DNA from 4 places in the Planococcus sp. TJ-201 genome. Region 1 is predicted to be linked to each of the others. Evidence: riboswitches for the same ligand, from Rfam matches in the RefSeq annotation. Region 1 holds a riboswitch; each other region holds the start of a gene.
What was found. A riboswitch is a leader RNA that binds a small molecule or an ion and turns the genes downstream of it on or off. The one in region 1 is predicted to bind S-adenosylmethionine.
Positions count from the first base shown of each region.

Region 2: it holds a riboswitch for S-adenosylmethionine, as region 1 does, so the genes downstream of both, AC4EG4_RS15455 (methionine ABC transporter ATP-binding protein) here and sat (sulfate adenylyltransferase) in region 1, are expected to answer to the same signal.
Region 3: it holds a riboswitch for S-adenosylmethionine, as region 1 does, so the genes downstream of both, AC4EG4_RS05635 (methionine ABC transporter ATP-binding protein) here and sat (sulfate adenylyltransferase) in region 1, are expected to answer to the same signal.
Region 4: it holds a riboswitch for S-adenosylmethionine, as region 1 does, so the genes downstream of both, metK (methionine adenosyltransferase) here and sat (sulfate adenylyltransferase) in region 1, are expected to answer to the same signal.

Region 1 is NZ_JBZDOG010000004.1:31,686-39,420, reverse strand. Features, by position in the region: gene AC4EG4_RS10860 (SLC13 family permease) at 1-1,577, opposite strand, end outside; gene sat (sulfate adenylyltransferase) at 1,595-2,758, opposite strand; SAM riboswitch class I at 2,870-2,976, opposite strand; gene AC4EG4_RS10850 (NAD(P)-binding protein) at 3,254-3,886, shown strand; gene xylF (D-xylose ABC transporter substrate-binding protein) at 3,915-4,967, opposite strand; gene AC4EG4_RS10840 (response regulator) at 4,969-6,519, opposite strand; gene AC4EG4_RS10835 (sensor histidine kinase) at 6,494-7,735, opposite strand, start outside.
Region 2 is NZ_JBZDOG010000006.1:146,977-154,711, reverse strand. Features, by position in the region: gene AC4EG4_RS15470 (dicarboxylate/amino acid:cation symporter) at 1-1,147, opposite strand, end outside; gene AC4EG4_RS15465 (MetQ/NlpA family ABC transporter substrate-binding protein) at 1,303-2,118, opposite strand; gene AC4EG4_RS15460 (methionine ABC transporter permease) at 2,169-2,837, opposite strand; gene AC4EG4_RS15455 (methionine ABC transporter ATP-binding protein) at 2,830-3,855, opposite strand; SAM riboswitch class I at 3,944-4,048, opposite strand; gene AC4EG4_RS15450 (thioredoxin family protein) at 4,083-4,409, opposite strand; gene AC4EG4_RS15445 (toprim domain-containing protein) at 4,415-4,753, opposite strand; gene gcvH (glycine cleavage system protein GcvH) at 4,949-5,329, opposite strand; gene AC4EG4_RS15435 (arsenate reductase family protein) at 5,408-5,761, opposite strand; gene AC4EG4_RS15430 (acyl-CoA dehydrogenase FadE) at 6,242-7,735, opposite strand, start outside.
Region 3 is NZ_JBZDOG010000001.1:1,118,530-1,126,264, forward strand. Features, by position in the region: gene metX (homoserine O-acetyltransferase MetX) at 1-467, opposite strand, end outside; gene AC4EG4_RS05625 (O-acetylhomoserine aminocarboxypropyltransferase/cysteine synthase family protein) at 480-1,772, opposite strand; SAM riboswitch class I at 1,874-1,989, opposite strand; gene AC4EG4_RS05630 (glycerol-3-phosphate acyltransferase) at 2,122-2,763, shown strand; SAM riboswitch class I at 2,887-3,003, shown strand; gene AC4EG4_RS05635 (methionine ABC transporter ATP-binding protein) at 3,143-4,174, shown strand; gene AC4EG4_RS05640 (methionine ABC transporter permease) at 4,164-4,814, shown strand; gene AC4EG4_RS05645 (MetQ/NlpA family ABC transporter substrate-binding protein) at 5,025-5,858, shown strand; gene AC4EG4_RS05650 (M20 family metallopeptidase) at 5,953-7,158, shown strand; gene pepT (peptidase T) at 7,295-7,735, shown strand, end outside.
Region 4 is NZ_JBZDOG010000007.1:15,771-23,505, forward strand. Features, by position in the region: gene pckA (phosphoenolpyruvate carboxykinase (ATP)) at 1-1,565, opposite strand, end outside; SAM riboswitch class I at 1,886-1,998, shown strand; gene metK (methionine adenosyltransferase) at 2,201-3,409, shown strand; gene AC4EG4_RS15890 (gamma carbonic anhydrase) at 3,472-3,981, opposite strand; gene AC4EG4_RS15895 (alpha/beta hydrolase) at 4,077-4,883, shown strand; gene AC4EG4_RS15900 (LLM class flavin-dependent oxidoreductase) at 4,898-5,905, shown strand; gene AC4EG4_RS15905 (pyridoxamine 5'-phosphate oxidase family protein) at 6,004-6,663, shown strand; gene yiaA (inner membrane protein YiaA) at 7,005-7,460, shown strand; gene AC4EG4_RS15915 (hypothetical protein) at 7,670-7,735, shown strand, end outside.

The DNA of each region.
Region 1 (7,735 bases):
AGGTTGCTTGCCATTTCGATGCCGATGGGGATCATTAATACAGCGGCAGCACTGTTGGTGATGAGTTCTGTAAAAATGCTGGTCAGCAAGTAAATCAAAATGAGAATCGCCAGCAATCCAAACGGCTGGCCGACTGCCAACAATCCGTCCGCCGCCCATTGCGCCAGACCGGTTTTGGTCATAGCGGCACCCACACCAAATGCACTGGCAATGAGCAGCAGTACATTGAATTGCACATCGTTTTTTGCATCTTCCATGGAAACCGATTTGGTTACCAATAAAATCAGCACTGCCAAAGCCATTGCTTTGAACATGCTCAGCCAGCCAGCAATGACAAGTGCAATGGCTCCCAGTAAAACCAGCAGCGAGAACCAGCCGACAAAACGGCTTTCTTGCAAGGTTTTTGGCGGTGTCATGGAAGACACGACGTAAAAATCGTTGGACTGCTGATATTTTTCCACAAATCCGGTTCCCGCAAGCAACAGCAAGGTGTCCCCCGGCCGCAGGATGATGTCGCCGACTTTGCTTTTAATGCGTTCGTTGTTGCGGTGAACCGCCATGACGCCTGCATCGTAACGTGAACGAAATTGAGATTGTTTGATCGTTTTCGAGAGCAGCGAAGATTCATGGGAAACGACCGCTTCCGCCAGCTGCGTGTTGCCGTTTTTCAAATCCTCCAACTGCAAATTGGTCCCGGTCTTTAAAGTCAGCCCTTTTCTTTTTTGCAGCTCTGCGATCGTTGAAATGAGTCCGGTAAAAATTAGGCGGTCTCCTGACTGAATGATGGTTTTGGAACTGACCGATGAAATCCGGGTCTGATCTCGGATAATTTCAATCAAGTACAAACCTTTCAAGTCGCGCAGTTTTGCTAATTCCACCGTTTGATTGGCGTAAGGAAAATTTTCTTCCACCACCATTTCAGCAATGTAGTTTCTGGAATCTTCAACGACCTGCTTGCTGAAACTGTTGTTCTCAGGCAACAGCATGTTGCCTACCGTAAACAAGTAAATCAAACCGACAATGGTGATGGGAATGCCGACAATTGCTAATTGAAACAACGAAAAGCCAGGCAGGCCGTAATCGAGCAGCATCCCGTGCACCACAAGATTGGTCGATGTTCCCATTAGGGTGATAGTCCCCCCAAAAATCGTTACATACGATAAAGGAATCAGCACTTTGGAAGGTGCGATATTGCGTTCTTCACACCATTTTTTCAAAAGTGGAGTTAACGTGACAACAATGGGTGTGTTGTTCAAAAAAGCCGAAAACAACGGGAGCGGAAGAAAAATACGAAACAAAGATCCTTTCAAGCTTTTGCCTTTATTCAGCCAGCCAATCATCATCTGGTCGATCAGGCCGTGCTTTTGTACAGTACCGACAACGATGAACAGTAAAGCGATTGTCAACATTCCTGGATTCGAAAATCCGCGCAATGCTTCTTCTGTTGTTAAAATTCCGGACAGCAGCAACACTACCAATGCTGAAAATACAATCATATCCGGACGGGCAATTTCAAAAAGCAAGGCGCTGACCATGGCGACGATGACGATAAGCACAAAAATCATTTGGACTGACACGGGCAACCATCCCCTAATTAGTTACTAATAACGGTCTCCCGCAAGCCTTTGATGAGCACATCGGCTACTTCCGGACGGGAAAACTGCTTCGGTGGTTTTTCTCCGTTGCGAAGCAATTCACGAACTTTCGTGCCACTTAAATGAACATGGTTTTCTGCGCTGTGCGGACATGTCTTAGCCGTGGCCATGTTTTCGCATGCATTGCAGTAAAATGAATGCTCGAATTTGAAAATTTGAATGCCCAATTCTTCTTCAAACTGGCTGATGAATTCCTGTGCCTCGTATGTGCCGTAGTAATCGCCGACACCGGCATGATCCCGTCCAACGATGAAATGTGTACAACCGTAGTTTTTGCGGACAATGGCGTGAAGAACCGCTTCTTTCGGTCCGGCGTAGCGCATTGCAGCTGGATAGATGGCGAGGCGCGCCCGGTCTGCAGGATAGTAATGCTTTAAGATGACTTGGTAGCTTTCCATCCGCACTGCAGCTGAAATGTCATCGGATTTTGTTTCACCCACGAGCGGGTTCAGCAAGAGGCCATCCACCACTTCCAATGCGGCTTTTTGAATGTATTCATGTGCGCGATGCACCGGGTTGCGCGTCTGGAAGCCGACAATCGTTTTCCAGCCAAGATCTTGGAATAACTGGCGCGTTTCAACCGGGTCCAGATGAAATTCTTTGAACTCGCTATGGTCCGGACGATTTAATAAGGTGATAGGACCTGCCAAGTAAACATCTCCGCGTTCGTATAGTTTTTCCACGCCAGCATGTGCTACTTCTGTCGTGCCGTAAATTTTTTCTGCTTCCAACCTTTTGTCATACGTGTACTTTTCCTTCAGCTCGAGTGTTCCGTAGATGACACCGTCTTTGCCTTTCAGCGCAATTTCATCGCCCAGCTCGTAGCTGTCTGCTTCTTCTGTCGTGACCGATAATGTAATGGGTACACTCCACACGTTGCCATTGCTGAGGCGCGATGTATGCAGCACACTTTCATAATCCTTTTGTCCAAGAAAACCAGTCAACGGGCTAAACCCACCGATGCCGATCAGTTCCAAATCCGAGATGGCCCAATCTGAAATGAATAAAGTGGAAAGTGTTTCCGCATTCTTTAATGCCTTTTCTCTTTCGGTGCCTGTCAGCTGTCTGTTTACCAAGTCTCCACCATGTGCTTTGTTCGTCATGTTATTACCTCCAAGGTTAGTTTTGTGTTCTGTTGCTTTCTTAAAAACTGTTCAGACAAAAAGAAAAGGACCCTCTTCGGCAAGAAGAAGGTCCGTAAAAACAAAACTCTCTTCTTATCTTCTAGGCTGATGAAAGCCTATTGGAGTTAGCACCGTTTCCATAAAGGAGGGTTGCTGAGACATCAAAGGGCCAATCCCTCCGTCTCTCTTGATAAGAATGCATATTCAATTGGCATTGGAAAATTAATTGAAAAATTTGATTTCACAAAGTATATAATATACTATTCAGAGTGTCAAACTATGTTTTAACTTTTTTTTGAAAAAGCTGTATTGCCATAGGGCCAAAGGAATAATTTTTTTTGAAAAGATAACGGCTATATACCACTTCATTTGCCTTGGACAGATCCTCCACAAGAGGTGGGAGTTGAACCATTTCTATTCAGTGCAGTGAAGCACTTATTTGATACTATTAAAGGAATGGAGGAGGCGGAGAAGATGACAGTAATCCCCATCATGATCGATTTGGGAAACAAAAACGTGGTCGTTGTCGGCGGAGGGAAAATTGCTGAACGAAAACTGGACGGGTTGCTCGACAGCAAAGCCAGCTTGACCGTGATTAGCCCATCCGTAACGCCGACAATCCAGCGGTGGGTGGAAGAAGGACAAATTGGATGGAAACAAAAAAAGTTCGAGCCAAAAGATGCCGAAGAGGCTTTCATGCTGGTGATTGCGACAAACGACCCGGTCGTTAACGCCGCCGCACAAAAAGCCGCCCCGCCAAATTGCCTGGTCAATGCTTCTACCGAAGCAGAGTCTGGCAATGTTCAGTTTCCTGCACATTTCAACAGAGGCAAATTGAGCATCATTGTTTCTACAAATGGCGCAAGCCCGATGCTCGCCAAAAAAATCAAACACGAACTGCAAGAACAATTTGACGAGAGCTATGAACAATACTTAGACTTTCTTTATCATGCCAGACAGCTTCTCAAACAAACTAAGCTGTCCAGAAACACCAAGGAAAACTACTTGCGCAATTTCTTGGACAAATCTTTTTTATCAAATGAAGTTCAACAACACACGCTCCATGAATTGCAGCTGCTCGCAGCCAAAGACAATGCTACCGAATAGAGGTTGAAGCTGGAGGGCAAATTAGCATTTATTCATTGCCCGCTCCGTAAACATCTGTCCCGGTATGGAAACCATCTGCAATAACGGTATCCCTCATGTTTTCAGCAGTCACTGGAATGGGCGCCAGTAAAATGGATGGCACATCGATCTTGCCATTATTGACAGATTTTACGGTAGTGACGCTTTCCCCTTCTGCCATTCTGACTGCCAGAGCAGCAGCTTGTTCAGTTAAGGTTTGAATGGGTTTGTAAACCGTCATTGTTTGGGTACCGCCGACGATTCGCTGCGCAGCAGCCAGTTCTGCGTCCTGGCCCGCTACCGGAATTTTGCCCGCTAAGCCCTGCGCTTCCAATGCCTGAATAACACCGCCAGCCGTTGCATCATTAGCGGCTATGACTGCATCAATTTGATTGTTATTTGCTTCAAGGGCTTCGGTCATATTGAGAAATGCTTTTTCCGGTGACCAGTCTTCGGTCCATTGATCGTAAACAATTTTAATATCTCCCCGGTTGATGGCAGGCTGCAATACGTTGAATACGCCCTTCTTGATCAAGTGAACATTGTTATCGGTCGTTGCCCCTCCGATATAGACGTAATTCCCTTTTGGCACCAGCTCTAAAATTGCCTCTGCCTGCATTTCGCCTACTTGCTCGTTATCAAACGATACGTATAAATCGATGTCTGCATTTTTCACCAGCCGGTCATAAGCAATCACTTGAATTCCAGCGCGATGAGCCGTATGGACAATGGCTGCGGTCGCTTCCGCGTTATGCGGCACAATGACCAATAAGTCGATGCCTTGTTGAATCAGCGTTTCAGCCTGAGCAAGCTGCAAGGCATCGTCGCCATTGGCTGCCACAATCTCCACTTCCGCGCCCAAGTCCTCTATCGCTTTCTTGAACAGCGCCTGGTCTTTCAACCAGCGCTCTTCTTTCAGCGTATCCATGGAAAACCCAATTTTAATAGGCTCATCACGGTCCGTGACCGTTGCTTTTTCGGGTACCGCTTTGCCGATTGACTGCTCGGGTGCACATGCACCCAAAAACAGGCTAATGAATAAAACCGTGGCCAGTTGAGTCATTTTATTCATTAGACTGATCTTTCCTTTCCACTAATGTCCGTCGGTATTCCTTCGGAGACACATTGTTCATCTTCTTAAACACTTTGCTGAAATAATTTGGCTCATGGTAACCGATCTCGAAAGAAATTTCCTTTAAGCTTTTTTGTGGATCTCCCAACAACTTTTTCGCTTTGTCCATACGGCAGGAGGTTAAGAAATCGATATAGTTGATGCCCAGTTTTTCTTTGAACATTTTGCTCAAATAAATGGGACTTAACTCTACTTTCCGCGCCAGTGCATCCAATGAAATATCTTCGTGGGAATGATCCATAATATACTGCTTGATCTGATGGACTTTATCCACTTCCAGGCGATCGTAATGCTTCAAGTAAACCTGTTTCAATCGTTCAATCACTTGCAGCGTTTCATTAAGCAGCTGCCGATGATCCTTGGCTTGGATGGTGTAATAGGGAATTGTAGCGTCGATGCCCATTTCGCCCATGACCCGCGCAGTAACCCATAAAAACTCAAGTGTCCGCTGCTGTGTCCAAAGAATTGTCGCTCCTTCTTGTTCGAAGCGCCGGATCAGGTCTGCCGCCAGTCGGTTAATTGACTCCCATTCTCCCAACCGAATAAAATCAAATAGCTTTTTCTCCTGTTGCTTAACAAAAATAGCATCGCCCACTTTTTCAAGAGAAGGGACGTCAGAAGAAAAACGGTATCTGGATGGCAGTGACAAGTCCATTGTGGCGATCAGCGATTTTTGATAGGAATTCCGGATATCTTCCAGTGATTCACAAACGGGTCCCACGCCGACAAACCATCCTTCCTGTCGGCTGTCCGAAATGGACAAGATCGCTCTGACCAATGAAATTGCCTGAGACCGAAACGATTTTTCTTGATTTCGAAAAACAATAATAGGCAATTGGCGGCCATACAAAGCGCCAATCCACGCATTTTCAGTTTGACGGATTTTCTCTTTTAGTTGCGGATACAATTTTTCCAAGCCTTCCGGTACCATAACCGTCATAACAAATTTCTCAGCAGTCGCTGGGATTTCGAGCAAGTCCACCAGCATTTCGATATGGACATCGTGGACATGATCAAACAGCAATTGGGTGACAACATCGGTTTCCACAATCGCCAAGGCTTTCTGGAAGTCTTCCTGCTGCTGGTGCTGGACCGCCGAAGCCTGTTCTTTTTGAGCTTGCTGCTCAAGCAATTTTCCGACAGTTGCTACAATTTCACTGGCTTTACTTGGCTTGAGCAAATAGTCTTTGACCCCTAACTTGATTGCCTGTCGGGCATAATCGAACGTATCAAAAGCCGTGATCATGACGAACTGAATATCCCGATCTCGCTGCTGGATCTTTTCGATGGCCTCCAACCCTGTCATACCTGGCATCATAATATCCATAAAAATCCAGTCAGGCTCCCAAGATTCTGCCAAATCAATCGCTATTTTGCCGTTTCGGGCCTGTTTAATGTCAAACTCGTTATAGGCACGCTGCAAAATAGCTTGCATCCCATCCCGTTCAATTGGCTCATCATCCACTATCAACAGCTTGATCATGGTGCGTCGCCCCCCTGACTTTCGGTAATTTCAAAATAATTTTTGTGCCTTGGCCGATTTTGCTTTCAATCGCTACCAAATCGTCCTTTCCGTAAAACAACTGCAGCCTTTTGACGACATTAACAAAGCCGATGCCAGTTGAATGCCCCTCCGCCGGTACGATCGACCCTTCGAGCAATTGCTGCTGTTTGTCCAGACTCATTCCCTGGCCATTATCTTCGATTTCGATCCACACTTCTTCTCCTTGGTCTTTGATGCGGAACCAAATATGGCCACCATCTTCCTCCGGCTCAATCGCATGAATCACCGCATTTTCAATAAGCGGCTGCAGCGTGAGGCCAGGAATCTGCAAATTTAAACACGTCGAGTCCAGCTCTATAAAAAAATGCAATCGGTCGCTGAACCGTGCTTTCTGGATTTCCATGTATTGCCGCAGGACAAATTCCTCTTCGGCCAGCGTCACAGCACGGTCCATGCGCTTCAAGTTATAGCGCAGCAAACTGGCGACACTGACCAACAAGTCACTGGTTTCTTCAGCCCCATCCAAATACGCTTTTTTCGATAAGGTATTCAAAGTATTGAATAGAAAATGAGGATTGATTTGGCTCTGCAAATTGCGCAGTTGGCTTTGCTGAAGCAGCAGTTTGCTGTCTTGCAACTCGCTTTCCAATTGTGCTTTTTGTTGGATCTCCACGATCATGGCGTTGATGTTTCTTCGCATATGGTTGAAAGTTTTAGCAAGAAACGCAATTTCGTCATTGGAATCCACTTGAACTTCCCTGTCAAAGCGCCCTTTGGCCAACTCATTTGCCGCTTTTGTCAATTGGTGGATTGGTTTTGTGATACTGAGTGAAAACAGATACGTAAACAGCAGCAATGCGGTTGTAATCAACAGCAAGAGCCAGATGCTGAGTTGCTCTAGTTCCGCCGATTGCTCAATGATTCCCCGGTAAAATTCTTCATAGGTTTTCAGTTCGGTATCAATGATGGTTAAGGTCATTTCAGAAATGTACATGGAAATTCGCGTTGCTTCTGTAAATTCAGCTAAGGAAGCTTCGGTATCGCCCTCTTCTTGAAAACTTACAGATCGATCTACTGTTTCGATAAAACTGCTGATCAAGTGGCTGTAATTGGTTAACGCAAATTCATTTTCTACATTCCGCAGTTCATAGATCGTTGATTGAATGCCCAGAAGATTTTCTTTACTGGCCTCCAG
Region 2 (7,735 bases), on a different contig from region 1:
TGAAACGGTCGACAATATGTGCTAAAGCTCCGTCACCCGTGACGTTTGCTGCAGTACCGAAGCTGTCCTGTGCCATGTAAAGGGCGATCATCAAGGCAACCATTGTGGCATCAAACCCAAGCATAACTTCCAGTAAACCAATCGCTGCCATAACCGCACCGCCTGGAACTCCTGGTGCAGCGATCATTGTTACACCCAGCATTAAAATGAACGGGAAGAAATCGCCAAAGGTCGGGACTCCGCCTGTCAACAATACTACACCTATCGCACATGATACCAAGGTGATGGTACTGCCGGATAGATGAATGGTTGCAAACAAAGGAACGGTAAAGTCTGCCACCCGTTCATTAACTCCCGATTTACGGGATTGGCGCAAAGTGACCGGAATGGTTGCTGCAGAAGACTGCGTGCCAAGTGCCGTGAAATATGCCGGCATCATCGTTTTTAAGATTCCAAAAGGATTTTTCCCTTTTAATGCGCCAGCTGATGAATACTGAAGCAACAGCATGGTCCAGTGAAGGATCAAAATCATTAAAAAGACAATTGCGAACAACGATAAGATTTCAAATACTGCCCCGCCATAGGCCATATTGGCAAAAATACCAAAGATGTGGAACGGCAACAAAGGAATAATCACGTAAGAAATCGTCTTCTCAATAATTGCTTGGAATTCATCAAAAAATGAGGTCATGGTCTTGCTTCCTGTCGATGCCATGCCGATGCCGAGCAAGAACGCCAGGATCAATGCTGACATAACACCAAAAACAGGCGGCATATCAAGGGCAATAAATGTCGCTGCTAATGCATGCTCCGGATCTTCCAAGCTGCTTAAAGAGCCTTCCCGCATAACATTGGGCAAAACCGTGGTTGCTGCAAAAAACGCTAAAATCCCCGCTGTTACGGTAGATGCATAGGCAACTCCGGTGGCTACACCCAAAAGCTTGCCTGAACCTTTGCCCAATTTTGCAATTCCCGGAGCAATAAAGCCGAGAATAATCAACGGTACAATAAAGTTTAGAAAATTACCAAAAATCGTGGTAAACGTTGCGAATACCCGCACCATCCATTCTGGCGCAACCAATCCAATGAGAACCCCCAACACAATTGCCACGACAATACGTGGCAGCAAACCAAAATTGAATTTCATCAAATTGTCCTCCTCATATGAACAAATGCTTATTTTATATTATTCAAAAGTAGCACAGACCTTTTAAGAATGACAGCCATATAGGAAAACGCGAAATATTTTTATTATTTAAACAAAATAAAAAAGCATCCGTTGAAGGATGCTTTTTTACAGGATTATTCGACTGGTACGACTGAGCCGCCCCATTCTTCCAAAATGAAATCTTTAATTTCTTGTGAAGTTAACACTTCCACTAATGCTGCAATGTTTTCGTTTTCTTCATCGCCAGCGCGCACTGCAATAATGTTAGCATATGGAGAATCTGAAGACTCAAGTGCAATGGAATCTTCCATTGGGCTAATGCCTGCATCAATTGCATAGTTCGAGTTGATTAGAACTGCATCGCCTTCACCTGCTTCATACATTTGAACCAACAATGCCGCTTCGTAGTTGGCATCAAATTGAAGATCTTTCGGGTTTTCAACAACGTCGCTTACTTCAGCAGCTGTTTTTTCTACACCTTCAGCCAATGTAATCAAGCCTTCAGCTTCAAGCATAGAAAGAATGCGGCCGTGATCAGCAACCGAGTTGCTCATCAAAATCGTTCCACCTTCAGGCAGTTCATCAAGTGAAGCGTGATCCTGAGAGTAAACACCGATTGGCTCGATGTGAATGCTGCCTGCGTTTTCAAATTCGTAGCCATGATCCGCTACTTGCGACTCTAGGTAAGGAATGTGTTGGAAATAGTTGGCGTCGATTTCACCAGACTCTAAATCTTCATTTGGCAGGATGTAATCCTGGTATGTTTCAATTTCAAGTTCAATGCCCTGCTCTTCTAGAATCGGTTGTGCCTGTTCTAAAATTTCAGCGTGGGGCACGTTCGAAGCGCCAACGCGCAAGGTGCTCGATTCTTCTTCTTCGCTTGCCCCGCCATTTCCGCATCCTGCGAGTACTAAAGCTGTTAGTGCTGTTCCTGCTACAAATTTCTTCATCTGACTCTCTCCCTTTTCATGTGTTTTTATATAGTACGGAAAATCCGCTGCTATCGTTTGTCTGACTTAGTTGTTACCCAATCACCTATAAATTGAATAACGAAGACGATAATCAAAATTAAGATCGTTGCCATTAACGTGACATCTTCCCGGCTGCGCTGGAACCCGTCCAAGAAAGCCAAAGTCCCAAGGCCGCCTGCGCCAATGATGCCAGCCATTGCCGTGTAACCGACTAATGCAATGGCCGTCACCGTGATTCCGGAAATTAAAGCCGGTTTCGATTCAGGCAACAGGACTTTCCAAATGATGGTGCCGGTTGTCGCGCCCATAGAACGGGCAGCTTCGATGACCCCTTTATCAATTTCTTTCAAGGCAATCAGCACCATGCGTGCATAAAATGGAGCTGATCCGATGATCAATGCCGGCAATGCAGCGTTGGGTCCACGAATAGAGCCCATCAAGAATAACGTAAACGGAATCAATAAGATAATCAGGATGATAAAGGGAATCGAGCGGAAAATATTCACGAATGCCCCTGTCAGCCAGTTGACGACTTTGTTTGCCCATAATTGCTTTGGCGCTGTCAAAAACAGCAAAATGCCAAGGGCCAATCCAATAACAAATGTAAATACTGTAGACAATGCCGTCATGTAAAGTGTTTCAATAGTGGCTTCCCACATATTGTCCCAATCGACGTTCGGGAATAATGATTCAATCATTGTGCATCACCTCCGCTTGGACATCTTCTAACCGAAGGAATGCCAGTGCTTCTTCAATTTCTGCTGCTGAACCTTTCAATTGCAGGATCAACGTTCCATATGCCCCGCGCTGTGTGTGCGAGATATTGCCTTGAACAATGTTGACTTCCACTGCATGGCTGCGGATCAACTTTGTCAGAATCGGCTGTTCAGTTTGGTCTCCGACAAAGACCAATTTTACCAACTCGCCTGTCGGATACAATTCCCGAAGATTTTTGATGGTTTCGTGCGAATCACCGGAATCGGTAACCTGTGCCACAAAACGTTTCGTGATTTCTTCTTTCGGCGATTGGAAAACATTCAGAACATCGCCAAGTTCAACCACCCGGCCGCCTTCCATGACCGCCACACGATGGCAAATCTTGCGGATTACATGCATTTCATGAGTGATTAACACAATGGTCAAACCCAATCGTTTGTTGATGTCCACCAGCAGATCCAGGATGGCATCGGTTGTTTCTGGATCGAGTGCAGATGTTGCTTCGTCACACAACAAGACTTCCGGATCATTCGCCAGTGCCCGGGCAATGCCGACGCGCTGTTTCTGTCCGCCTGAAAGTTCCGATGGATACGCGTTTTCACGGCCAGTCAATCCAACCAGTTCGATCAACTCTTGAACTCGGTTGCCCCGCTGTGCTTTTGCCACTCCGGCAATCTCGAGCGGGAACTCGATATTCTCTCTTACTGTTCGAGACCATAACAAGTTGAAATGCTGGAAAATCATGCTGACTTTTTGGCGGGCCTTGCGCAATTCTCCACCTTTAATCGCTGTGATCGTCTGCCCGTTAATTTCGACTGTTCCTGAAGTTGGTTTTTCCAAACCGTTCAACAACCGGATCAACGTACTTTTACCAGCTCCGCTGTACCCGATAATGCCGAAGATTTCACCATCGGAAATGGATAAATCGACTCCGTCAACAGCTGTAAGAACTGCTTTGCCTGTATCGAATTTTTTCGTTACTTTTTTTAACTCAATCATCTCTTGAACACCCCTAGATTCTAAAAATAAAAAACCCTTCCGCGCAGAACTGAGCAGAAGGGCAAACGTATATTATACGGAAACCAATCTCTCATCTTCCAAAGCTTTCGCTTCGTGTGATTTGGCACCATTTCATTTTCATGACGGTTGCCGGGCTTCATAGGGCACTTCCCTCCACCACTCTTAATAAGAGTTTTGATATGAAATTATTTTATCAGAATCTCAATTTACCATGACGTGCTAAATTCGTCAACAGATTTCAACTTATCATATAAATATGGGACCGAATGGAAAGCATAAATCTTTTCCTCAATTTTGCCATTCTCCGTAATTAGCAGGCACGGCACACTTTCCACTTGGTATAAGCCTGCAATTTCTTGGACATAATTCAAGTTGGCTTTGCCGATTTCAAGATCCGGCAGCAGTTCTGTGACGACTGTCAACATCTTTGAAGCGACCTGGCAAGTCCCGCACATCGGCGTATATAAATAAAACGCAGTGGTCCGTTTTGTGTTTTTTTCTTTGATCCATTCTTTATGTGTCCATTCTTTCATCTTCTTCATCCCTCTATCAATAGCTTGTTGACCCGGACATTCGCTGCAATCAGCACATCCATCAAAATGCGAAGCGGTGTCGTTGAAACTTCCTTGTAGCTGCGATTCACATAGAAATGGCGGGCTTCCGGGAATTCACGTTTGACTAACTTCCGCAACTTTTCTCCTGAAGAATCGGCATCCACCAATATGATAATATCCTGATCTTCGTAAGGCAATAATAATTCTTCAAGCCGCGATGCACTTACTGTACCATTTGTGCAAAGAATCGTCACGGGTTCTGCAATGAGCGGCGCAATCCTCGACTTGTCGCTGATTCCCTCCACCACAATCACCTTTCCCATAAACATTCACCCCATCGAATATAGAATAAGAAAAGTCCTATTACTCAACTATACTAATTAATTCAATAGTTTCAAGAATATCACCTTGACGCCATAGAACCCTATTTCTTTCCTTGGGCCGTTTCAGCATTTTTTCCAATTCTATTCGGGGAGAAAAAAACAAAAAAGCGCCTAGGCATAGGCGCTTTCCAAAGTTTACTCGTTTGTCATTTCTTTGTATTGGTCTGCAGTCATCAGTTCGTTGACTTCTTCTTCAGAAGGGGCTTCGATAACCACCATCCAAGCTTGCTCGTAAGGAGATTCGTTGACGAATTCCGGGCTGTCTTCAAGCTCAGAGTTGACCTCAACTACTTTTCCGCTGATAGGTGCGTATAGTTCCGAAACCGTTTTAACAGATTCTACGCTGCCGAAGGGCTGATCTTTTTTCAGTTCTTCGCCAACTTGCGGAAGCTCAACAAAAACGATATCTCCCAATTCAGCCTGTGCGAAATGAGTAATTCCGATACGCGCATTGCCATCTTCGATTTTGACCCATTCGTGTTCTTTTGAATAACGAAGTTCTGCTGGTGTGCTCATCTTGACCCCTCCAAATTATGTAGTTCATTCATGTTCAGTTTGACATAAACAGCCGTGAAACACAAGATGACGCAGCCTTTATAACCAGCTCGTCCGGTAGTCCTCTTCTTTAAAGCCCAGTGTCACCTGTTTGCCGTCCCAAGCAAGCGGACGCTTGATCAGCATCCCGTCTGAAGCCAATAATTCCAGCTGCTGTTCTTCGGTCATGTCTGACAGCTTGTCTTTCAAGCTCAGTGAACGATAGACCAAGCCGCTCGTGTTGAAAAATTTCTTCAACTCCACCCCGCTTGCCTGGTAAATCTCTGTCAATTGTTCTTTTGTTGGCGGATTTTCTGCAATGTGAATTTCGTTATATTCGACACCGTTTTTTTCCAGCCAGCTTTTCGCTTTTCGGCACGTTGTGCATTTTGGATAAGCATAATAGGTAATCAAGTTAGAACCCCCTTTTTTCAAGCTTACCAAAAAGAACCCAAACGGTCGACGACAAAAAAACAGGCCAACCCAGATTTACTGGTTTGGCCTGTTCAGACTGTAGACAAAGGCTTACCCAAATGAATAGCCGTGCATAACCCCAACCGGTCAGGCCACTCCGCTTTCCGTGGGCTCAGCTTCAGCCTCCTCGTCACTTGCGTTCCTGCGGGGTCTTCAGCTTTCGCTGTCCCACAGGAGTCTGCGTGGCCAGTCCAATTGGGGGCGTGTGGTTCCAATCAAAGAGAGAAGCCTGTTCCTCACTTCACGCAAAAATTCGTAGCGCAAGGCGACGACTCAGCGCTTCGTCCGCCTGAAGCGCAGAATTCCGTATAAAACCCGACCAATTAAGATTTTATTCATTAGGTCGGGTAACTATTCTTATGTCTACAAGCTCAACAGGCACCCCCAACTTTACTGGAGGTGCCTGTTTTGAGAAAGCTATTACACAACGTATTTTTCGACATCGATTAGCTTGACAGCCGCTTCGCGTTTTTTCGCAATGACATTGTAAGGCGTTGAACGAGTCAATTTACGCAATGCAGAAAGCATCATACGCTGGTTGTCGCCTTCGATGGCTGCGATCAATGTTTCTTTCGCATCTCTTTCGATCTGGTCGAATGCTTCTTGGCAATAAATCTGCGTATACAATAGTTTCTGCTTGGCCTTTTCTTCGCCTGAAGCAGCGATTGCTTTTTCTGTACGCAATACGACCGACTCCATCGCAAAGACGCTGCTGACAATATCTGCGATGTTGACTAAAACTTCCTGCTCCGCTTCCAGTTTTGTCCCGTAAGTCTGAGCGGCAAGACCGGCCGCCAGCAAAGCGATCTTCTTAGCATTTTTCACCAAGTATTTTTCTTGGGCCAGCGCTTCTGTGCCGACTTCTTCTGGCATCATCATCAACAGCTCTTCTTGAAGCTGCTGTGCGTGCTGCAACAACGGCAATTCGCCTTTCATCGCTTTACGAAGCAATGTTCCTGGTACTAGCAAGCGGTTGATTTCATTGGTGCCTTCAAAAATACGGTTGATGCGTGAATCGCGGTAAATGCGCTCGATTTCGTATTCCTGCATAAAGCCATATCCTCCGTGTAATTGAACACCTTCATCGACGATGTAATCCAAGGTTTCCGTGCCAAAGAATTTATTCAGTGAGCACTCCACTGCAAATTCAGCGATCGAGTCAGCCACTAATTTTCCGTCTGCCTGCTGCTCATCCGTAAATCCGCTCATGCGGTCTTCGAACAACCCAACTGTGCGGTACACAGAACTTTCAACAGCATACAATTTAGAAGCCATCGTTGCCAATTTCTCGCGCGTCAAATTGAAGGAAGAAATCGGCGTCTTGAACTGCTGACGCTGGTTTGTATAAGGAATTGTCAATTCCATGGCGCGTTTCGATGCACCAATTGTGCCGACACCCAATTTGTAACGACCAATGTTCAAGATGTTAAACGCAATAATGTGTCCGCGTCCCGCTTCGCCCAATAGGTTTTCCACAGGAACTTCAGCGTCCTGCAAAACCAATGTGCGTGTAGAAGACGACTTAATGCCCATTTTCTTTTCTTCCGGTCCAACAGAAACACCTGGATATTCGCGTTCTACAATAAAGGCCGAGAATTTGTCGCCGTCAATTTTTGCATAAACTACGAAGACATCTGCAAACCCAGCATTGGTGATCCATTGCTTTTCGCCGTTCAAGACGTAATGCGTGCCTGCTTCGTTCAGTTTGGCTACCGTTTTCGCACCAAGTGCATCTGATCCTGAGCTTGGCTCAGTCAATGCATAAGCTGCGATCATTTCACCTGTTGCTAAGCGAGGCAAGTAGCTTTGCTTTTGTTCTTCGTTGCCGAACAGAACGATTGGCAATGATCCAATGCCGACATGTGCGCCGTGAGTGATTGAGAAGCCGCCTGCTTTAGACATTTTCTCAGCAAT
Region 3 (7,735 bases), on a different contig from region 1:
AAAATCGCATCGATGAATTCAGGGTAAGATCTTCCCCATTCCAAGGTCTTCATTCCACCTAACGAACCGCCAATCACACCGGCGAGATGGTTGATGCCAAGCTTTTTAAGTGCACAGTATTCAGCGCGTACCATGTCACGTATGGTCAGGGTTGGAAACGCAGCATGGTAGGGATTTCCCGTTGCCGGATCTGTCGATAAAGGACCCGTTGATCCGTGGCATCCTCCAAGAACATTAAAGGTAATCACTTGAAAAATAGTCGTATCCACCGGCTTGCCTGGTCCAATCAACCCAGCCCACCACCCTGGATTGCCCTCTGTGCCAATTGCATATTGGTCGCCTGTCAATGCATGGCAGACTAGGACAACCGGAGATTCCCGGTCTCCGAGACGTTCATATGCAAGTTCTACATCGTTTAAAACCTCCGTTGAATCCAGGGTTAACGAGCCGATGGAGACTGTTTTCATGAAAATCCCTCCTTATGCATTTTCCAATACGGCTGCCTGAATCGCTTGCTCCAAATCAGCGATCAAGTCTTCTGCATTCTCCAACCCGACAGACAAGCGAATTAGCTCCTCTGTTACGCCGGATGCTTGTAGTTCCTCGTTGTTCAATTGTTGATGCGTAGTCGAAGCCGGATGAATGATCAGTGATTTAGCATCCCCTACATTGGCTACATGAGACCACAGATGGACGCTGTCAATCACTTTCCGGCCCGCTTCACGCCCGCCTTTAATTCCAAAATTGACAATTGATCCATAACCGTCGTTTTTCAAGTATTTCTTCGCCAGTTGATGAGAAGGATGATCTTCAAAACCAAGGAAATTCACCCACTCGATTTGCGGGTGTTGTTTCAAATAATCGGCGACAAGTTGGGCATTGCTATTGTGTTTTGGAATGCGCAGGTGCAAGGTTTCCAACCCTTGCAACAAAGCATGGGCACTTTCCGGACTGAGGGATGGCCCAAAATCCCGAAGCAGTTGAACACGTAACTTTGTCGCAAAAGCCGCTTCCGGTACATCGATGCCATACCGCAATCCGTGGTATGTTTCGTCCGGCTGTGTGTAATTCGGAAAGCGAGGATTGTCCCAATTGAACGTTCCCGCGTCTACAGCCACTCCGCCAATTGTCGTGCCATGCCCGCCAATCCATTTTGTAGCGGAATGAATGACGACATCTGCCCCGTATTCAATGGGATTGCTGCCATATGGCGACGCGAAGGTATTATCGATCAATAGTGGAATTCCATTTTCATGAGCAATGGCTGCTACTTTTTCTACATCAAAGACATTCAAGCTCGGGTTGCCAATAATTTCACCGAATAGAACTTTGGTTTTATCTGTAATCGCCGCTTTGAAGTTTTCGGGATTTGTCGCATCCACAAATTTTGTCGTAATGCCATAACGCGGCAACGTGTTCGCCAATAAATTGTATGTTCCGCCATACAGGTTGCTGTCTGCCACAATTTCGTCTCCAGCTTCTGCTATATTCATAATGGAAAAAGCAATGGCCGCCATTCCGGAAGACAAGGCAACAGCTGCTGTTCCGCCTTCTAATAACGCTACCCGCTGTTCAAAGACATCGACCGTCGGATTCATAATACGCGAATAAATATTGCCGGTATCCTTCAGTCCAAAAAGATCCTGTGCATGCTGAGTGTCCTTAAAAACGTAAGAAGTAGTTTTGTAGATGGGAACCCCTCTTGATCCTGTCGTAGGATCCGGCTGTTGTCCGCCGTGAAGCAATAATGTTTCTGGTTTTAAGTTGGTCATTTTCCATTCCCCCTATTTTTTGTGGATACTATTCATGCAGAAAGGGACAGCAAAAAGCCCCCTTCGGTTAAGAAGAGGGCCGTAAATTACGGAGTTTCCTCCTCTTATCTGTCAGAACCTGTCGATCAGTTCTGTAGGAATTAGCACCTTTCCAGACAAAATGTCTGTCGGTTGCCGGGCATCACAGGGCCTATCCCTCCGCCACTCTTGATAAGAGTATTTGATTTGGTTTTTCATCTTGTTGAGAAGTATAAAAACTTCAGCGCTTTTTGTCAAGCGTATTAGTCAAAAAATTTTGAAACCTTCCTTTCACTCAAACGTTAACATTTAGTATAGAGGAGGAATCGGTATGCTGGTTTGGATTTTGCTATTATTCGTTGCAGGCTATATCATTGGTTGTTTTCACGGATCCCTTGCTGCACAGGCTTTGTCAGGAGTTAACGTAAAAAAAGAAGGTGTGAAAAATTCCGGTGCTTCCAATGCTGCAATCGTATTGGGCTGGAAATATGGATTGCTTGTTGCATTTATTGATATTTTTAAAGGATTTGCTGCAGTTGCAGGTCTCCGCTTATTATTGGAAACAGGAAACTTCTCAGCTGAAATGACTTGGGCTTTGTTGTTTGTGGCAGGTGCCGGGGTAGTTTTCGGGCACAACTTTCCCTTTTACATGAACTTTGACGGCGGGAAAGGAACCGCTTCAGTCATTGGCGTTATGCTCGCCCTCGATTGGAAGCTTGGGTTGCTTGGACTGATTCTGTTGATCGGCGTTTCGCTTGCAACAGACTACTTGGTAATTGGCGTATTTGTTCTTTATGCCGTTTATTTTGTCATTGCTTTTATTCCGGCATCTGGAGCTTGGCCCTTGCTGACTGCTTCGGCTTTATTTGCTATGGCCGTATGGAAGCATAATGAAAACATTATCCGAATAAAAGATGGTACTGAAAGTAAAGTATCTTCAGTTTTGCGCAAGAAATCTAGTACATCATCTTAAAGTAGATTTCACAGTGGTTTTTCTCACATTTTAAAGATTGTGAAATAAATCTCAAAGTTTTTCTTGACTTTTTTGTTATTTCACCATAAAGTAAGACTCACGAATCGAATAGCATACATCACTTTCTTATCAAGAGAAACCGAGGGACAGGCCCTGAGACGTTTCGGCAGCAGATTTGTTTAACCGCAAAAACTGTGCCAACTCCTGCAAATGCCATTTAAGGCATTTGGAAGATGAGAATTAGATGGTTTCAACTGGAGCCCTCTTTTTTCTTATGGATGAGAAAAAAGAGGGCTCTTTTTTGTCTATTATCTCAATCAGCATTTGAGACACCGTCGATTTGATACAATTCATTCCAACCTAAGGAGGCACCATCACCATGATTCAATTCGAAGGCGTCGCCAAGACCTACCAATCAGGCAAACAGGAAATCCATGCCTTGAATGGCATTGACCTGACCGTCGAAACCGGAGAAATATACGGAGTTATCGGCTTTAGTGGAGCCGGAAAAAGTTCATTGATCCGCACGGTCAACCTGCTCGAACGCCCTACCACAGGACGTGTAATGATTCTGGGAAAAGACATATCCACCCTATCCAGCAAGGAAATCCGCACCATCCGAAAAGACATCGGCATGATTTTTCAGCATTTTAATCTGCTGAATTCAAAAACGGTTTACCATAATGTTGCGATGCCGCTTTTGTTGGCGAAAACACCAAAAGCGGAGATCGAAAAACAAGTAAAAGACCTGCTCGACTTTGTCGGTCTGGGGGATCAGGCACAAAAGTACCCGGATCAGCTATCCGGTGGACAAAAACAGCGAATCGGCATTGCCCGTGCGCTGGCTACCAACCCTTCCGTCCTGCTATGCGACGAAGCGACCTCGGCACTCGATCCGCAAACGACTAAATCAATTTTGGATCTGCTGCGCAAAATCAACAATGAATACAACATCACCATTTTGCTCATTACACATGAGATGGGCGTTATCCGGGAAATTTGCGATAAGGTAGCTGTGCTTGAAACAGGAAAAGTCATTGAGCAAGGCAGCGTTTTCGATATTTTCTCGAACCCGCAACAACCTACGACAAAACGTTTTGTCCGCTCGGTCATGAATGATGAGCTTCCGGAATCACTGCTCTTGCAAATTCAGAACGCCAAAAGCGACAATGCGATTTATCGCCTCCAGTTTACTGGAAATTCGGTCGGCAAACCGTTCATGTCGCGTGTCTCGCGGGATTTCAAAGTTGATTTGAACGTGCTGTTCGGCAATGTTACAGAGTTGCAGGGCATTCCTTACGGCAATCTGATTGTTGAATTTTCCGGAGAGCCAAGTGAAATCCGGCGAGCCTTATCCTCTATTCGGGACAGTGATATTCAAATAGAGGAGGTCAATAACTATGTCAGTTAATTACGAACAAATCTTAGAAGCTTTATGGGAAACCATTTACATGACCGGCGCATCCTTCGGCTTTTCGTTATTGATTGGCTTTCCACTCGGCATCTTGCTAGTGGTTACACGCAAAGGCCATTTATTGGAAAACGAACCGATTTCCAAAGTGCTCAACATTGTCATCAATATTTTCCGTTCCGTTCCGTTTATCATTTTGATGGTGGCCATTATTCCTTTGACCCGCCTGATCGTCGGCACGTCCATCGGAACAGCTGCTGCCATTGTGCCATTGGTCTTCTACGCTGGCCCTTATATTGCCCGGTTGATTGAAAACTCCTTATTGGAAGTCGACAAAGGCGTTATCGAAGCGGCTCAAGCAATGGGCGCCACACCGATGCAAATCATTTTCCGCTTTCTCATTCCAGAAGCTCTAAGCTCTCTGGTTCTCGCATTAACCATCGCGGTAGTTGGCCTGATTGGTGCATCGGCGATGGCAGGTGCCATCGGAGGCGGCGGCCTTGGCGATTTGGCCATCACTTATGGCTACCAGCGATTCGACACGCTTGTCATGTTCATTACAGTAGCGATTCTTGTTGTTCTCGTGCAAGGCGTCCAAACACTCGGAAATGTATTGTCAAGAAGTGTGCGACGCAGTTGACAAGAAAAGCGGAAGCTGCCGTTTAGATTCGACAGGCATAAGACGATCTGGCGAAGCGGCGTTCGTTGCCGCACAGCCAGAGTGGCTTATGACCCGAGAATCTGGCAGCTGGAGTCTAGACAAAGAAAAGCGCAAGCGCCCGTGTAGCTCTGACGGATATAAAAGTTTAGAACGAATAAAAACATTAGAGAGAAATTGGAGGAATTAATCATGAAAAAAATTACAGCTACAGCATTACTTTCACTTGCAGCACTAACCCTTGGGGCTTGCGGAGACGATAGCAGTTCTGAAGGCAACACTACCGTTACGCTTGGCATCAGCGGTTCCGACACCACCATCTGGGATTACATTGCCGATAAAGCAGAAGCTGAAGGAATTGATTTGGAAATTCAAACTTTTTCCGACTACGTAGCACCAAACTTGGCACTTGCTGAAGGAGAACTTGACTTGAATGCTTTCCAAACCATTTCGTACTTTGATGAGTTTGTGGAAGAACACAATATCGATATCGTGCCAATCGGCTCAACTGTCATTGCGCCAATGGGCTTGTACTCCGACAAATACGAATCAATCGATGAAATTCCTGAAGGTTCGCAAATCGCAATGCCAAACGAAGCAACCAACATGGGCCGTGCCCTCCTGCTGCTCGATGAAGCAGGATTGATCACCTTATCTGAGGATGCCGGGCTTACAGGAACTGCCGAAGACATTATCGATAACCCGAAAAACATTGAAATTATGCCAATGGTTTCTGGCCACACGCCACGCGCTATGCCGGATGTTGCCGGTTCCGTCATCAACAACGGCGTTGCAGTAGATGCTGGCTTAAACCCGACTGAAGATCCGATTGCCCGCGAAAGCGACACAGCTAAACCGTACATCAACTTGATTGCTGCAAGTGCTGAAGAAGCGGACAACGAAGCATACCAGAAAATCGTCGAAATTTATCAGCAGGAAGACACTGCTGACTTCATTATCGAACACACAGAAGGCGCTCAGATTCCAACTGTTGTAACAGTTGAGGAATTGGTCGATTACGAATAAGCATTTCCGATTGAACCAAACATGGCTTTTCGTACAGCCTCAATTATAGTCAATCCATCATGCATTCAATCTAACCTTTACAGGAGGAATTCCAATGACCCTTACCAAGGAAGCAGCACAAACTCTTAGCCAGTCAATCGATTCCCGAGGCAGCATTTACATTGACACAAGCCAGGCAATCCATGCCAAACCTGAAATTGGCAACGAAGAGGTTTATGCCAGTTCGCTACTGATTCGTTTGCTTGAGGATGCAGGGTTTTCCGTTGAGAAAGCAGTTGCAGGCCACGATACTGCCTTTTTCGCCAGCAAGAAAAGCTCTCTTCCTGGACCGACGATTGCCTACCTGGCTGAGTACGACGCACTTCCGGGTATCGGCCATGCCTGCGGCCACAATATCATTGGAACAACCAGTGTTGCGGCCGCTATTGCCTTATCTGAAACACTGGAAACTACCGGCGGCCGCGTTGTGGTGCTTGGAACACCTGCAGAAGAAGGCGGTCCAAATGGCAGTGCCAAAGGCAGTTTCGTGAAACATGGCCTGCTCGAAGGCATTGATGCTGCTTTAATGCTGCACCCTTCCGGAAATTCGGCTGTCACCGGTCCTTCCCTGGCAGTCGATCCATTGGAATTCCACTTTTATGGCAAGCCTGCCCATGCGGCAGGATCTCCTGAAGAAGGCATCAATGCACTCGATGCCGTTTTGCAGCTGTTTAACAGCATTAATGCACTGCGGCAACAACTGCCATCAGATGCACGTGTCCATGGCATCATTACACACGGAGGGGATGCACCGAACATTATTCCCGAATATGCGGCTGCCCGCTTTTACATCCGCGGCGATTCCTGGAAGAAAACATCCGATACCGCGCGCAAAATCCGTGCCATTGCCGAAGGCGCTGCTTTGGCAACGGGTGCTACCGTGAAAATCGAGCGTTTCCAAAATGAAGTTCGTGACTTGGTCCTGACTCCGGCTCTCGACACAATTGTCCGAAGCGAGCTCGAAGCACAAGGCGAGGCTGTGGCCGACTCCCGCATCTCTGGCCTTGGCTCTACAGACGCTGGCAATATCAGTTATGAAGTTCCTACTGCACATGGTTATATTAAAATTGGACCTGAGAGCTTGATTGCCCATACGGCTGAGTTCCGTGAAGCTGCTAAATCGGAACATGGAAACAGCGCCCTCATTAAAGGTGCAAAAGCGTTGGCCAATACCGGCTATCGCCTGCTTACGGAGACGGCTCTTTTAGAACAAATTAAAGCGGTTCACGCCGATGCTGTGAAAGCAAAACTACAAAATTAAAAAAACGATGCTCCTCACAGGGGCATCGTTTTTTTATCCAGAATTTTCATCCCTTTCCCACTTCATGCTAAACTATTCCTATATAGGTTGAACCCATTGTTCAATTTATACAGAACTTATTCGAGGGGGATTATACATGTTGGAGAACTTAATTGAACGGCTTGTCCGTTACGCAAAAATCGATACACAATCTGATTTTAACAGCACCACTACGCCTTCTACGGATACCCAGTTTGATTTGCTCCGTGAGTTGGAACAGGAGATGAATTCCATTGGCCTAACCGATGTTGGAATGGATAGCGCTGGTTATCTGTTTGGCACGCTGCCAGCCAACACAGAGCGGGACATTCCAGTGATTGGCTTCCTGGCACATGTAGATACAGCCACCGACTTTACCGGAAAAAATGTTAATCCACAACGCATCAATGATTATGACGGACAGGACATTCCGTTGAACGAGAGTGTTGTGATGACGGTTGCCGACTTTCCTGCCCTTCAAAACTATGTTGGGCATACATTGATTACAACAGACGGCACAACTCTTCTTGGCGCTGATAATAAAGCCGGTATCGCTGAA
Region 4 (7,735 bases), on a different contig from region 1:
GTTGTGATTTCAGGTGCGACAGTACCGAACTTCTGGAAGTTTTCCTGGAATTTTTGTGCCAATTCCACAGCTTTTGAATCGTATGCTTCTTTATCTGCCCAAGCATGGCGTGGGTTTAACACATCGGCTGGTACACCAGGTACTTGTACTGGAATTTCAAGGCCGAAGATAGCTTCTTTTTCAGTCGGCACATCATTCAATTCGCCTTTGATGGCAGCGCGAACCATTGTCCGAGTGTAAGAAAGCTTCATGCGGCTGCCGACTCCATAGACTCCACCCGTCCAGCCGGTGTTGACAAGAAAGACTTGAACATCGTGCTCATCAATTTTGCTGCCGAGCATTTCAGCGTATACCGTTGCGTGCAGCGGCAAGAATGGCGAACCAAAGCAAGTTGAGAACGTTGCTTCAGGTATAGTGATGCCACGCTCTGTACCAGCTAATTTTGATGTGTAGCCACTAAGGAAATGATACATAGCCTGTTCTTTTGTCAGCTTGCTGATTGGAGGCAATACGCCGAAAGCGTCTGCAGTCAAGAAAACAATCGTTTTTGGGTGACCCGCAACTGAAGGATCTACAATATTGTCAATTGCCTGCATTGGGTAGGCGGCACGTGTGTTTTCAGTTAATGAACCGTCGTCATAATCCGGGATGCGTGTATCCGGATCAACAACCACATTTTCCAAAACCGAACCGAAACGGATCGCGTCATAGATTTGCGGTTCGTTTTCACGCGACAGGTTGATGGTTTTTGCATAGCAGCCGCCTTCGATGTTGAAGACGCCATTATCAGACCAGCCATGCTCGTCATCACCGATCAGCTTGCGGTCTCCATCTGCTGACAAGGTCGTTTTGCCGGTACCGGACAAGCCGAAAAATAAAGTTACATCGCCATCTTGTCCTACGTTTGCTGAACAGTGCATTGGAAGAATGCCTCTTTCTGGCAACAAGTAGTTCATAATAGAAAAGATCGATTTTTTCATTTCGCCGGCGTATTCAGTTCCGCCGATTAAAATGATGCGCTGTTCCATGGAGACGATGATGAATGTTTCTGAAGCCGTACCGTCAACTGCAGGGTCTGCCATGAATGTAGGGGCATAAACCACCGTGAAGTCAGCTTCATGCGCTTGCAGCTCTTCAGCTGACGGACGGATGAACAGTTGGTGGGCAAACAAGTTGTGCCACGCGTATTCATTGATGGTTTGAATTGGCACACGTGATTCGTGGTCCGCTCCGGCAAATCCTTTGAAAACGAAAAGAGCATCTTTTTCTTTTAAGTGCTTAATCACCTTAGCGTATAATTTTTCAAACACTTCGCTAGAAATTGGACGGTTCACATTGCCCCAGTCGACTTTGTCTTTAGAGCTTTCTTCTTCCACCATGTATTTGTCTTTCGGTGAGCGGCCCGTGTATTTTCCTGTCTCCGCTTTTACAGCGCCTTCCCGAGTCAATACGGCTTCCCCGCGGGATGTTGCTGCTTCCACTAGTTGTGGCACTGATAATTGAACATGTACATTTTGGCCAGTTAAAAGATCCTTTAAATCATTTGCAAAGTTCACTGAAGTCATATATATGTACCTTCCTTTTCTGTTATTCCCATGGCGATGGGGAGGATGTATATTCGTTCATTAGTATAACACATTAGGTTTATTAGTCTATACTAATCCCCTTCGGAAATCAAAAATTATTGGATAGACTCTATATGAGGCAGGAATCTGCAAGTAAATAAACTGTACAAGACATACAAATGGGTTTGCCTATATAACGAGTTGTAGAGAGCGGGAGGAATGAGCGGAACGAGCAGCAGGCAATTTACTATCTCATTTTAATTCGAAAAAATCATTGACATCCCAGTACTATTTCCGTATGATGAAAAATTGAACGGATACTCTTATTCCGAGCTGGTGGAGGGGACAGGCCCTATGAAACCCGGCAACCTGCTGCATACGCAGTGATGGTGCCAAACCTGAAGCAAGGTGCACAGGCCTTGGATGATAAGAGTGAAAGGTGCTTATGATGATTCTCCTTTCCTCATGATGAATGAGTGAAGGGATTTTTTTATGGAATGCCCTTAATCCTCGTGTGAAAGGCCACAAACGGCTTGAAGTTCAATCTGGATTTTGTCTGGAACGGACTTGACATGGGAAACGAGTACCGTATCAATTTCGAGAGCAATCTCGCAGGATATAAGGAGGAACATTTTTTGAAAAACCGTCGATTATTTACATCAGAATCAGTAACAGAAGGACATCCGGATAAAATTTGTGACCAAATCTCAGATGCTATTTTGGATGCAATCTTGACCGAAGATCCAAACGCACGTGTTGCATGCGAGACCACTGTAACGACAGGGCTGGTTTTAGTAGCCGGAGAAATTACCACTTCTACTTATGTGGACATTCCGAAAGTCGTTAGACAAACGGTAAGAGAAATTGGATACACACGAGCTAAATACGGTTTCGATTCAGAAACAAGTGCAGTGCTAACAGCAATCGATGAGCAATCACCGGATATTGCTGCTGGAGTCAATGTGGCGCTTGAGTCACGCGAAGGCCAAATGACTGATAAAGAATTGGATGATATCGGAGCAGGCGACCAAGGGTTGATGTTCGGGTATGCCAACAACGAAACAGAAGAATTGATGCCATTGCCGATTTCATTGGCACATAAATTGGCGCGCCGTTTGGCTGAAGTGCGCAAAGAAGAAATTCTTCCCTACTTGCGTCCCGATGGCAAAACACAGGTAACTGTTGAGTACGACGAAAACAATAAGCCGCTTCGTGTGGACACAATTGTTATCTCGACGCAGCATCACCCAGAAGTAACACTTGAGCAAATTCAACGCAACATCAAAGAGTACGTCATCAAAGAAGTCGTTCCGGCAAAATGGATTGACGAAGAGACCAAATACTTCATTAACCCAACGGGGCGCTTTGTTATTGGCGGACCTCAGGGAGATGCAGGCTTAACTGGCCGCAAAATCATCGTAGATACTTACGGTGGCTATGCTCGCCACGGCGGCGGCGCATTTTCCGGTAAAGACGCAACAAAAGTTGACCGTTCAGCAGCTTATGCTGCACGTTATGTAGCGAAAAACATTGTAGCGGCTGGCCTGGCAGATAAATGTGAAGTGCAATTGGCATATGCAATCGGTGTAGCACATCCAGTATCGATCGCTTTTGATACATTTGGCACCGGCATTGTGGACGAAGACAAATTGGATGATTTGGTACGCGCGAACTTTGATTTGCGTCCTGCTGGAATCATCAAAATGCTTGATCTTCGCCGCCCAATCTACAAGCAGACAGCAGCTTACGGACATTTTGGCCGTACAGATGTTGATCTTCCTTGGGAGCGTACGGACAAAGCAGCACTTTTGAAAGAACAAGCTGGCGTTGAAGCTGGTATCTAAAACTGTATAAAAATAAAGGACGATCCGGCATTCCTGCCGGATCGTCCTTTTTTGTGCTAGCCCTATTGAAGAGACTTGTAGTAAGCGCCTTTTTCAGCGTATTCGCGGACAATTCGTTCCATGTCCACTTTGTCGTCTTCGCGCAGTTCACGGACAACTTTTGCTGGCCGTCCGAGAGCGAGCATGCCTGGTGGAATGATTTTTCCGGGGGGCACGAGGCTGCCGGCACCAATAAATGCGCCTTCTCCAACTTCTGCTCCGTCTAAAATAATCGAACCCATCCCAACTAATGCCCCTTTTCGAATGGTGCAGCTGTGCAAGGTCACTTGATGGCCAATCGTTACCTCATCTTCTAGCACCAATGGTTTGCCAGGACTTTGGTGCAGCATGCAAAGATCTTGGATATTCACTTTATTGCCAATAACAGTGGGGGATACGTCACCGCGAATCACAGTATTAAACCAAACTGATGAATCGGCGCCAATCGTCACATCACCAGAAATGGTGGTGTAGTCTGCGATGAAAACGGATGGATCAATTTGGGGGAATTTGTCTTTAAATGGATAAATCATGGCAAAGCTCCTTTAAAAAAGATAAGATATTCTATATCGTAACAAATCAAATCAAAACGTCAAATTGGAGCTTGGAATGGAAAGGAAGTTGGACTATGTGGAAATGGCAGGCTGAAGGAACGGCTAAGGCAACAGTTGTGCTGATCCATAGTGCATATGAGCAGCATTTGCGCTATGCATGGCAAATTGAAAAATGGCGAGCGGCAGGATTCGATGTTTATATGGCAGACTTGCCGGGCCATGGCAAAAACGCTGGAGCCGACAAGGTTCACCGCGAATCGTTTGATGTCTACGAACAGGCGGTACATGATATGCTGAAGCTGTCATCGGAAAATGATCTGCCGGTGTTTGTCATTGCCCACGGCCTCGGTGCCACCATCACAATGAATGTTCTTGGCAATCGTAAATTTAACGTGGCGGGAGCTATTTTTACATCTCCTTGGCTGCAGTTAAAAAAGTTGCCGCCAAAAGCGCCCAATTCATTTCCAGGTGTTGCTCAGCTGACAGGACGCAGAAAAATGGACCACGAGATTGCATTGCGTGACCTCACAAGAAGCCAATTCAGCCTCGAACAGGGAGCTGAAAACAACTTGTATCATACTGTTGTAACTGCAGCCTGGTTTAAAGAATTGCAGAGCTATATGAAAGAAACCGCAGCAGCTGTTGAGGTGTATCCGCAGATTCCAACTTATCTGCACACAGCAGAACGGGACGCAATCACCGAAAAGGAAGTTGCGCGACAATGGCTATTAAAACAGCAGCTGACTGAGTTTAGCTACAAAGAATGGAAATACTGTTACCACGACATCTTTCAAGAACCGGAAAAAGAGGAAGTCTTTTTGGCGACGCAAGGATTTATTCATACCGTTTTGCGATCGGTCGGGTACTTGATCCACGAATAAAGGAGAGAATGACAATGGCATTTAGCTATAGCGTGCTGGACCAATCACCCATTTCAGAAGGCAGCTCGCCTCAGGAAGCGTTAAAACAGACAGCGATCCTGGCACAAAAAGCCGAAAAATGGGGTTACACCCGATTTTGGGTTTCCGAACATCACGATGCAGCCACATTGGCCGGCTCTTCCCCAGAAGTGTTGATTGGACACCTGGGTGCTGTGACAAAAAGCATTCGCCTCGGTTCTGGCGGTGTTATGCTGCCGCATTATGCGGCTTTTAAAGTCGCTGAAAATTTTAAACTGCTGGAAGCTTTATATCCAAATAGAATCGATGCGGGAGTTGGCAGGGCTCCAGGTGGTATGCCGCGTGCTTCTTATGCATTGAACGAAGGAAAAAAGCGGGACACCAGCCAATTTCCTGCACAAATCGATGATCTTCGCATGTACTTGACGGACTCCATTCCTGAAGAACATCCGTATTACGGGATGAAAGCCACACCGCTTACAAAGCACAGTCCGCCAATCTGGATGCTCGGCTCAAGCGAAAACTCGGCAAAGCTGGCAGCAGAAAAAGGCCTTCCCTATATGTTTGCGCATTTCATCAACGGTGAAGGCGGACAGCAGTTTGCGAAAGAATACCGTGAACACTTCAACTCTTATAAAGGCAGCACGCCGCATGTCGGATTTGCAATTTTTGTGGTCTGCCAGGAAACACCCGAGCTGGCAGAACGGGTTGCTTCTTCAATGGATCTTTCGCTGTGCATGGGCGCACAAGGGATGCCATCAAAAGGCACACCGCCGCCCGAGACAGCTTTGGCTTATCCCTATTCCAAATTCGAAAAATTGCTGGTGGCCGAAAACCGCCGGCGTATGGTTGTCGGAACCCCGGGTCAAGTCGTGGACCGGTTGGAAGTTTTGGCGGCTGAGTACGGAGCAGACGAAGTGATGTTGGTTTCCTCTGCTTATAATTTTAAGGACAAACTGAAAACCTTCGAGTTAGTAGCGGAAGAAATAAAAAAACGCCAATAGGAAATTTCCTGTTGGCTTTTTTTGCAAAGTCCTCCGTTTTGAGGTTTTGGATGCTGACTAGTAAGTTACACCAAAGGAAGATTACTAAAAGAAAATGAATGCGAAAGGGATGGATCCAAGTGAAAACCAAACCAACATTTCCGAATACAATCGAGACAGTGGAAGAACTTCGAGAAATTACCGGGAATCCAAGTGAATTGGTAAACAATAAAGTCATCTCCTACATAGATGAGCACTGCAAAGAATTTATTGCGAAATCACCGTTTCTGACAATATCAACTTCGGACGTCTCCGGATTTTGTGACGTCTCTCCTCGGGGAGACGGAGCGGGTTTTGTTTACGTGCTAAATGAAAGTCAACTAGTCATTCCTGAAAGACCTGGCAACAAACGGATGGACTCCATGCGGAATATTTTATCAAACCCCAATATCGGTTTGCTGTTTCTCATTCCAGGACTGGGCGAGACCTTGCGCATTAACGGCAAAGCCAGTGTGGTCCGAGACGAGGAATTGTTAGAAAAAATGGCAGTCAACGGGAAGCGTCCTCTTCTTGGAATTGGCGTGGACGTAGAAGAATGCTTTATCCATTGCGCCAAAGCGTTCCGGCGTTCCGGACTGTGGAGCCCTGAAGCATGGGCAAATGATGAGGATCTTCCAAAAGGCGCAAAAATCTTAGCAGCCCATGCCAAATTACCAAATGTAGATGAAGAGGCAATGGGAAAAATTCTGCAAAAGAGCTATCGGGACAATTTGTATTAAGAGTAAATAAGATGTTCTTATTTCGATTTATTTAGCAGTTTATAAATAGGTAAATAAATCAAATTCCCATATGCCAATAACCCGAAATTACTTCACAATAAATAGTTAGTTTGACAGTTATCTTGTGATAAAATATAACTATTACTGAGAGTGTTTACAAATGTTTACTTTAACTTTGCACCTGTATTTTATTCAGGAAACCAGATCTGTCTGATAACCACATTTTGTATGCTTAGAGAGCAGCTATTCAAAAAATTCAACGGATGTAACACCTTGTAAATTAAGGTGAAAGATGTCCTGCATATATAAATCACGTGTTGCAGATAAGAGGAGCTGATTGTATGTTAGGTGAGAAAGACGATGACGAGTTCATGAAAAAAACGGTAGAAAAGCGCAGACTTGGTGAACCAACGGGAGCATTTAAAGGTGCAGCTTGGGGGGCTCTACTGATTGGGGTATCGACCTATTTAATTGGTTTATACAATGCAGTAATGGAGTTAAACGAAAAAGGCTATTATATTACGTTATTAATTTTAGGGCTTTACGCCGCAGTATCGCTTCAAAAAGCAGTGCGAGACCGAGACGAAGGAATTCGCGTCACAAACTTGTATTTTGGCATCAGCTGGTTTGCGCTGATTGCAGCATTAGCACTCATGGCAATTGGCCTGTTTAACGCAGGAAGCATAACTTTGAGCGAAAAAGGCTTTTATGGCATTTCGTTTGTTCTCAGCTTGTTCGCGGTGGTCACGGTACAGAAGAATGTCCGGGACACCGAAGAAGCAAACCAAGATACGTAAAAATCAAAAAGGAACGTCTACCTGGTCTTCAGGTCAGACGTTTTTTTGTGTGATTTTGAGAAGACAGGTATAAGTTGTATGGTCATTCTTAGTAAAAAACGACAATTCATAGTGAAAGAATATTCTATTAATATTAGATTTAAATGGGTTTATTTGGTATTATTTAGACTAAGACTAAAGAGGTTTCTCGTATAAGGAGATGGACAAAGGTGAAAAAGTTCGTTTTGTTACTAATTTTGCTTGCTATCTTAAGCGGGTGCGGCGTTAGCAGTGAA